Linked DNA regions of Catalinimonas alkaloidigena. Each later gene encodes a partner of the first gene's protein in a complex. Links are inferred from orthologs where the notes say so. Each region holds a gene or a part of one and is shown on either strand. Other genes may lie near its edges.

Region 1 (4,454 bases):
CTTTGTTCTGTAAAAAGCCTTAATTTCTTCTACATCTTTATCTCTGTCGCCCGTGGGCTGAAATACGGCTCCGATTCCAGCTTCTTTGGCTTTATAATCCAGGTAGCCTAATATGATCGGCACATTAGCCCTTTGGGCGGTGAAGTAAAATCCTGACTTCCACTTCTCCACATATTTTCTTGTGCCTTCGGGTGTCACCAGTATGATTAGGTGATCTTCCTGATTAAAAATATCAACCATTTTATCCACGGTACTGGTTCTGCTCATTCCTTTTTTCTGGCGGTCTATGGGAAGTGCTCCCAGCGGGTTAAGGATAAGGCTAAGCGGAAACTTTACCCATTCTTTTTTGATGGTAAACTTTACCGGAACCCTTAATATAAATAATGCTGCCCTTGCATATATGAAGTCCCAATTACTGGTATGCGGTGCAGCTACCATGACTGCTTTTTTTATATCAGTAGGTATATAGGAACGGGCTTTCCATCCGGTGATTTTGAAAATGATAATCGCAATAATTCTCCACATGCCGAAAGATAAAAGTTTAATCGGGAATTTTGAACTCGTTTTTATGGAAGTCAGGGCGATTTGCTTTTTGTGAAAGTTGATCGGATGACCTTGTTTTCAGCTTCTTTTCACTTATATTCAGAAAAATGATCCTTCAGCAAATATTATTTGGCAAGACAATTGATTTACTTTAAACTTCAGTATTACGCAAACTTATTTTTTGTTATGAAAAGATTCACTCTTCCCTTTTTTTGTGCCTTATTCTGTTTTTTATCTGCATGTGATGGTCCGGTTGGCCCTGAAGGTCCTATCGGTCCGCAAGGCCCTCCCGGTGAAGATGGTTTAGACGGTGTAAATATCCTGGGATCTGTATTTGAGATTGAAGGAGACTTCAGCAGTGAAAATGAATATGGCTTTGGCTTTGAGTTTCCCGAGGATGAAATAGAAGTTTTTGAGTCCGATGTAGTGCTTGTGTATATTTCATGGGAACAAATTGAAGTCACTGATGAGCCCCCGATTAACATCTGGCGACTACTACCCCAAAATGCTTTTTTAGATGGTGGTACACTTCAGTACAATTTTGACCATACTTTTGTGGATGTTAATATCTTTCTGGATGGGACTGTTGATTTAAGTACATTAGGAACTGAATATACCCAGGATCAGATTTTCAGAGTCGTCGTACTTCCTGCAGACTACTCAACTTCTAATGCCCGAAAGGACGTTGATTACAGCAATTATGAAGAAGTGATTCGCACTTTTGGCTTAGATGACTCTGATGTAAAAAGATATTGAAGCTTAATTAATCACTTAGGCAGGCACTAACTATGCAGGAGATTTTTGATTTCAGGCTCTTTGCTCTTTCCATATTTATAGCCTATTTCAAAAATCTCTTTAGACTTTTTGATGTCAAAAACTTTTATTTTTTTCAATCCGGGAGGCTCTAAAAACAGGTCACAATCACTGACATTATGATAGCTGTTGGCATTGATCGCCAACAGGAATGTTCTTTCAAACATAGTCTTCACATTGGTCAGTTTAAATGATTCGTCTACCGGATTGGAATGTAGCCCAATGATCTTTACATTTTTAGCCAGCAGTGGCTGGGTAGGAAAGTTATTAAGTACCCCCCCGTCTATATATAAGTTACCGTCAATATTAATGGGATCAAATATTACAGGAAGGCAAGAGGAAGCGATTAAGGGTTTTAAGAGTTGACCTTCACTGAAGTAAATACTTTTACCCTTACACAAATCAGTGGCACAAACAAAAAGTGGGATATTTAATGTAGAAAAATCGTCTTCCGGTAAGTACTTACGAAACAGTTCTACGGCGGAATCCATTCGTAACAAGCCCGTTTTACTTATTGCAGGTTTCAGCAGTTTGACCAGGCTAAGCTCTGAGATAATTTTTAATATTTCATCTACAGAATATCCATAACTAAATAATGCTCCTGCTATGGCCCCGGAACTGCTTCCGGAAATAATGTCAACGGGAACCTCAAACTCTAAAAGTGCTTTGATAATACCTAAATGAGCAATCCCCCTGGCTCCTCCACCTGATAGTACGAGACCAATTTTCATGTCCATTGCGTGATCAGCGTATATCTTATTTAACTACGCCCATGGCAGTAAACTTTTTGATCCTTTGGTCAATTCTTTTTTCAGGAGAAAGTTTGCTGAGCAGTTTGATGCTATCCAAAAGGTATTTTTTTAATATGCCACTTTGTTTTTTCAGATCAGTGTGAGCTCCTCCCAATGGTTCTTCAATAATTCCATCTACAAGTTTAAACTTGAACATATCTTCTGCAGTAAGTTTCATAGCTTCTGCTGCTTGTTCCTTGTATTCCCAACTTCTCCACAAAATTGTGGAGCAGTTTTCGGGTGAGATCACAGAATACCATGTATTTTCTAACATGAAGACTCTATCGCCAATTGCAATTCCCAATGCCCCCCCAGAAGCCCCCTCTCCTATTACTACGCAAATGACGGGCACCTTAAGCATAAACATCTCTTTCAGGTTACGGGCAATCGCTTCGCCCTGACCTCTTTCTTCGGCCTCTATACCAGGAAAGGCTCCGGGTGTGTCTATAAAGGTGACGATTGGCTTATTAAACTTTTCAGCCTGTTTCATAAGACGTAATGCCTTACGATACCCTTCCGGATTAGGCATGCCAAAGTTTCTAAGCTGACGTTGCTTGGTATTTCTACCCTTTTGCTGGCCAATAAACATGATAGTCTGCCCGTCAATACTTCCCAGGCCACCAACCATGGCTTTATCATCACTCACTGAGCGGTCACCATGTAGCTCTATAAAGTCAGAACAAAGCTCATAAATATAATCCAGCGTATAAGGACGGTCATTATGCCGTGAGATCTGGACTTTTTGCCAGCGGGTCAGATTCTGGAATGTTTCCTTTTTCAAGGTGAAAATTTTTTGCTCCAGGGATTTTACAGCCTCAGTGACATCCACTCCACTCTCTTCAGCCATCTGCCTCATATCCGCTAATTTATTCTCCAGTTCCACAATGGGTTTTTCAAATTCTAATAGCATAGTAATCCATTGATTGTTGAGCAAAACTAAGTGTTCTTGCAGTATTTACCAAAAGTAAAAAACAAGCTTCAAGCCTAAAGGAAGGCACATAAAAAAAAGTTAAATTATTTTTACTTGAGCATTGTATTTAAAATCATTGCTTATATCTTTGCAACACCAAAACGGAAAAGTAGAAAGTACTTTTCACACAAACTTCAAGGTCTGGTAGTTCAGTTGGTTAGAATGCCTGCCTGTCACGCAGGAGGTCGCGGGTTCGAGTCCCGTCCAGACCGCAAGACTCAAGTCAAATAATTGTAAAACCGCTTAAACGTTAAATTTAAGCGGTTTTTTTTTGTTTTTACCCTACCAAATTAAACCAAGTTAATTCGGATCAAGCAACAAATCTGGGGGACAGTAGTACTAAGCATAGATTTTGGAAAGTCTGTAGAGGAAGAAGCTAATGTTTCTCACCCCTCTGAACTGTGACCTGAAAGCTTTGATTTTGGCATTGAAAGATTCAGCAGCAGCATTAGTACTTCTTCTATCAAAGAAGTTTAAGATAGTTTTATAGTGTTGCTGAATGGTTCTAGAGACTGTATTGAAAGATTTAAAGCCAGCTTTTTCTACCTGATCATACCATCTGGCCAGTCTGGTGAAAGCGACACCTTTCTCTTTAGTGTTTTGGTATATATGTCCTAGCTTTTGAGCTAATTCATAAGCTTGCTCAAGCTGTGGATAGAGTTTGAACAGGATTTCTGCCCTGTGGACTTGGGAAGACGTCCATTTGCTTTTGTCCTTGAAGAGCAGGTACCTGCTCCTGACCAGTAGTTGTTTAGGAGTATCACCATTTTCTAACCTGTTGGCAACGAAGGTTCTGCCTACTTCTTTGCTCAATTCCATTTCTTGGTTCTCTTGCTCAATAGCTTCCCAGCGATAAGCTATCCTCATTTCCTGAACTGCTTCATAAGCCAGTTTTTGCACATGAAAACGATCGGTGACTAAAACAGCTTTGGTAAATGTCTTAGTCACGATCTGTTCCATACTGGCCCCCATGGAATGGCCGCCATGTCTAAGGTGACTTCTTTGACCAGCCTCCTTTTTTCTAATGGGATCTTTCTAAGCAGGATAGACTTTACTCGTTCACTGTTAGTACCCTTGATCATTGCAATAAGGCAGCCTTTATTCCCCCTGGCCGCTTTGTTGGTGATCACTGTGTAAAGTTCACCCTGTGAAACTGCTGTTTCATCAATAGTGATATATTCACCAACATTCTCAGGAAAAACAACATAATCCTCGGCATGCTCTAACTGATCCCAATGCCTGTAGTCACTCAAATGAGCAGCATATTGCTCTTCTAATAACTTGCCGTTTATATGGAAGTAGTTGCCTAAGCTTTTACAGCTTACCGGTGTGGTATC
Region 2 (4,457 bases), 3.1 Mb from region 1 along the record:
GAACGCGAAAGAGCGGAAGAGGAGGGCTACCCTGACCCTATACAACCCAACAAACAGGCTACCGATGATGACTATAATAAGGCATTACTTTATTGTATCAATAACAAGCAGCGTATCGCTTTGGTATCCGGTTCTCATAATGAGTACAGTAATCAATACCTGGTACTCCTGATGCAAAAACACAGTATGTCTCCTTCCGACTCGCGGGTTTATTTTTCTCAGCTCTATGGGATGAGCGATAACTTATCTTTCAATCTCGCACATGCCGGCTTTAATGTTACGAAGTATCTTCCCTATGGTCCAATTGATGCAGTAATGCCCTATTTATTCAGGAGAGCGGAAGAAAATACCTCAGTGGCAGGACAAAGTAGCCGCGAGTACCGGCTCGTAAAAAGCGAGCTGAAAAGAAGAAAAGCGGCGCATCAAAAATAAGACTTAAGCAAAGTATGTTTTAATGACAAATAATTGGCTTTTTTCTCTGGTAAACGTATTGCAATAATATGATTGGAAATAAATTTGCGTTTCTATTAGTAGAGCAAGCTAAGTATGCCTAAGAATTTTTTTTTCACAAAACGCGGAGTTTATATACTCACTTACTTACTAGTAGCATTTATTACCGTCATAGACCATCAAACAGGCTATGAGGTCTCTACTTCTATTCTATATCTTTTACCCATTTATTATATTGCTTCCAGCAGGCTTACCAGTAAACGTGCGGTGCTCATTATTGCCGCAGTATGTAGTTTATCCTGGTTTAGCATTGAGCTTATCACCCGTCATCCTTATTCAAGTGCCTGGATATTGTACTGGAATGCTTTGGTACGGGCAGGCATCTTTTTTTCTATCGCTATCTTTGTGAATGCATTAAGCAGAGAACAGCAAAAACTGAAACTGGCAAACCTGGAATTACAGAGGCTTAATGCAGAGAAAAACAAATACATCGGTATCACTGCCCACGACCTGAGAAGTCCGGTTGGCAATATTTACAACCTCTCCGACCTTATGCTGGACCCCAAGAGCAGTGCCAACCTTACAGTAAGCCAGCAGGAGTTTCTAACTTTAATCAACAAGACCAGTTATAACGCACTGAGCCTCCTGGATAACCTTCTGGATGTAGCTCAAATTGAAGCAGGAACGCTGAAAATCAAAAAAGAAAAGCATGATTACCTGGAGTTTATAAGAGAGATCATAGCAATCAACCAGCATATAGCTACTAATAAAGAGCAGAAAATCGTCTTAGAGAGCGATAATTCTGAAGTCAGCCTGGAATTTGACAGATCCTATCTGGGTCAGGTATTGAACAACCTGCTGACAAACGCCCTGAAATATTCTTTTCCTAAAACTGAAGTCAAAATTAAGGTAAGTATTAATGGACAGTATGCTAAGACAGAAGTAATAGACCAGGGTATGGGAATTAGAGATCAGGACAAAGACAAAATCTTCCGCCCTTTTGAAAAAGCACAGAATGTGCCAACCGGGGGCGAACGCTCCAGTGGATTGGGCCTGGCAATAGTAAGAAAAATCATTGAAGCCCATCAGGGTGAAATAGGCTTCAGCAGTACCTATGGCACAGGTAGCATATTTTACTTTTTTCTTCCATTTCAGCCCACCCAACTACCAGATAAGTCAGCACTCTAAGCCTCAGGAAAGTCTTTCCTTCAGGTTTTTGTAAGTCTCTTCTACTGAAATATTATTCGCCTGATTACGGCTTATCACATCCAGAATCACATCAACTGTATCCGGAGCATAACCCAGCTTAAGTACCATTTGCTTAGCAATAATCAGCTCTTTGTTATGCACTTCTTCATCTACCAGGATAAGGTTGATCATGTAAAAAAGCGTAAAAAAGCTTTCTCCTGAAGGAGGCTTGAGGTATTTAATGTCTCCTTCGACATACTGATCCCGTAACTCATTTACTCTTTCACGGGTTAACCCAAGCTTATCACCTAAGCCGTGAATGTATTCCATTTCTACTTCATCCAGGTCATCATCCGCCAGGGCCAGATGAAACAGCTGACGAATAAAATCTTCTTCACGCGCTCTTTTTCCGGGGCTGAATAGGTTCCAGAGACTCATAAACAGTATATAAAAGGTGAATAATTAATTTTCCAGCATTTTAAGCAGAGTAGTCAACTCCGACTTTAGATTTCTACGGTCAACGATAAAATCCAGGAATCCATGTTCAAGCACAAATTCTGAACTCTGAAAACCCTTAGGCAGGCTCTTACCAATCGTCTGCTCTATCACCCTGGGCCCGGCAAAGCCGATTAGTGCTCCTGGCTCAGCAATATTAAAATCACCCAACATAGCAAAAGAAGCCGTAACGCCTCCGGTAGTAGGGTCAGTAAGTAATGAGATATAAGGTATCTTTGCCTCAGAAAGTAAGGCCAGCTTGGCAGAAGTTTTTGCCATTTGCATCAACGAAAAACCTGCCTCCATCATGCGTGCTCCGCCCGACTTTGAAATCATAAGGAAAGGCACTTTATGATTGATGGAATAATCTATGGCTCTGGCTATTTTTTCTCCTACTACTGATCCCATAGAGCCCCCGATAAAGCTAAAATCCATGCAGGCAATGACTATTTCAAGTCCGTTCATTTTCCCATGCGCAGAGCGAAGCGCATCTTTTAGTTGGGTTTTTTCCTGTGAATCTTTAATCCTCTTTGGGTATGGCTTACTGTCTACAAAATTTAGTGGGTCTGCAGATTCTATCTTTGCATCAAGCTCAGTAAACTTGTTGTCATCAAAAAGCACCTCAAAATATTCATTAGAGCCTATACGAACATGGTAGCCATCTTCCGGAACTACATAAGCATTATTTTTCAGTTCCCGGGTATGTATAATCTTTCCTCCCGGAGTTTTGTACCATAAGCCGTCAGGAGCTTCCTTCTTTGCTTCAGTAGGTGTCTGTATACCCTTATCTTTTCTTCTAAACCATGCCATATTTACTGCATTTTGAAGATCCTGTCTTTCAGGATCCTACTGTTTTGGGGCTGCTAAGTTATTGAGAATTTTGCTATTCCAAAAAATTTATAGAAGAAGCTAAACTACTTCAAAACTTGTTCTTTAAATACTTCGCTGTATAGTTATCATCTATTTTAATCATTTCTTCAGGTGTTCCTGAAAAAATAAGCTTCCCACCCTGCTCACCGCCTTCCGGCCCTAGATCAATGACCCAGTCCGCACTTTTGATTATTTCCATATTGTGCTCAATGATTACCACACTGTTACCTTGTTCTATCAACGCACTGATAGCGTCCATCAGCTTACGAATATCGTGAAAATGCAAACCGGTGGTAGGTTCATCAAAGATGAAAAGGATATGCTCCTGCTGACTGCGAGGCGTATTACCTTTGCCCAGAAAAGAAGCCAGCTTCACTCTTTGGGCCTCTCCTCCACTTAATGAGCTAGATGATTGCCCTAACCTTACGTAGCCCAAACCGACATCCTGTAGCGGCTGAAGTTTGTTGACGATCGTATTTTGCTCAGAAAAGAATGCTACGCTATCATCTACTGTCATGTCCAACACATCGGCAATATCTTTACCCTCATACTTCACTTCCAGTATTTCTTTTTTAAACCTCTTTCCCCCACAGGCCTCACAGGTAAGGTGAATATCCGCCATAAACTGCATCTCTATCTTCACTTCTCCCTCGCCCTGGCAGTTTTCGCAGCGCCCACCATCCACATTAAAAGAGAAGAAAGCCGGCTTGTACCCTCTTTGCTTCGCCAGTGGTTGCTCCGAAAAGAGCTGACGGATGCCATCATAGGCTTTCACATAGGTCACTGGGTTAGAGCGGGATGACTTTCCAATTGGATTCTGGTCCACAAACTCTACCTGGCTTACTTTCTTGATATCACCTTCCAGTTTGTCAAACTTTCCGGTAGTCTCATTGACTGTACCGAAGATCTTGCCTAGCGCAGGATAAAGTATGCTCTTGATCAGCGTAGATTTACCGGAGCCACTAACACCGGTCACCACAGAAAGTACGCCCAGTGGAATATCTACATTGATATGCTTCAAATTATTTTCACGTGCCCCCTGTATACTAATCTTATACTTAAACTTACGCCTCTGCTTGGGCACAGGAATACTATCTCTGCCACTCAGATAACGCGAAGTATGTGTATTGGCATGACCGTTCTGTTTCTCCAGGTCCTTAATGGTGCCCTGAAAAACGAGCTCTCCTCCATGTGAACCTGCATCCGGCCCGATGTCAATAATTTGATCGGCAGCCCGCATCACTTCTTCTTCATGCTCTACCACAATCACAGTATTTCCCAAATTACGTAAGGTTTTGAGCACTTCTACCAAACGTGCAGTATCACGAGGGTGCAGGCCAATGCTAGGCTCATCCAGAATGTACATAGAGCCTACTAGCGCACTTCCCAGCGAAGTAGCCAGCTTGATGCGCTGGTATTCCCCGCCTGAAAGCGAACTGGTCAGGCGGTTAAGC

Evidence for each region. The genes of interacting proteins can lie anywhere in the genome.
Region 2: the proteins of OKW21_RS14620 (region 1) and accD are in contact, whole or in part, in a solved structure (PDB 8UXZ), measured with the Escherichia coli proteins. The link is inferred for Catalinimonas alkaloidigena from one-to-one orthologs.

The regions. Positions count from the first base shown.
Region 1 is NZ_JAQFIL010000001.1:3,575,545-3,579,998, forward strand. What follows is about bases 1,086-3,865. They hold OKW21_RS14620 (acetyl-CoA carboxylase carboxyltransferase subunit alpha), read right to left. Parts: upstream 3,058-3,865; coding sequence 2,113-3,057; downstream 1,086-2,112. Other genes in these bases: OKW21_RS14610 (hypothetical protein), read left to right, coding at 1,086-1,299; OKW21_RS14615 (patatin-like phospholipase family protein), read right to left, coding at 1,326-2,087; OKW21_RS14630 (ISAon1 family transposase), read right to left, coding at 3,457-3,865. In the rest of the region: OKW21_RS14605 (1-acyl-sn-glycerol-3-phosphate acyltransferase), read right to left, coding at 1-525; more of OKW21_RS14610, read left to right, coding at 730-1,085; more of OKW21_RS14630, read right to left, coding at 3,866-4,089; OKW21_RS32715 (transposase), read right to left, coding at 4,062-4,370; OKW21_RS14635 (ISAon1 family transposase N-terminal region protein), read right to left, coding at 4,432-4,454. UniProt on the Escherichia coli protein: Component of the acetyl coenzyme A carboxylase (ACC) complex. First, biotin carboxylase catalyzes the carboxylation of biotin on its carrier protein (BCCP) and then the CO(2) group is transferred by the carboxyltransferase to acetyl-CoA to form malonyl-CoA.
Region 2 is NZ_JAQFIL010000001.1:435,560-440,016, reverse strand. Bases 1,023-3,805 are described here. They hold accD (acetyl-CoA carboxylase, carboxyltransferase subunit beta), read right to left. Parts: upstream 2,944-3,805; coding sequence 2,101-2,943; downstream 1,023-2,100. Other genes in these bases: uvrA (excinuclease ABC subunit UvrA), read right to left, coding at 3,053-3,805; OKW21_RS01830 (hypothetical protein), read right to left, coding at 1,642-2,076; OKW21_RS01835 (sensor histidine kinase), read left to right, coding at 1,023-1,638. Also shown: OKW21_RS01840 (proline dehydrogenase family protein), read left to right, coding at 1-432; more of OKW21_RS01835, read left to right, coding at 547-1,022; more of uvrA, read right to left, coding at 3,806-4,457.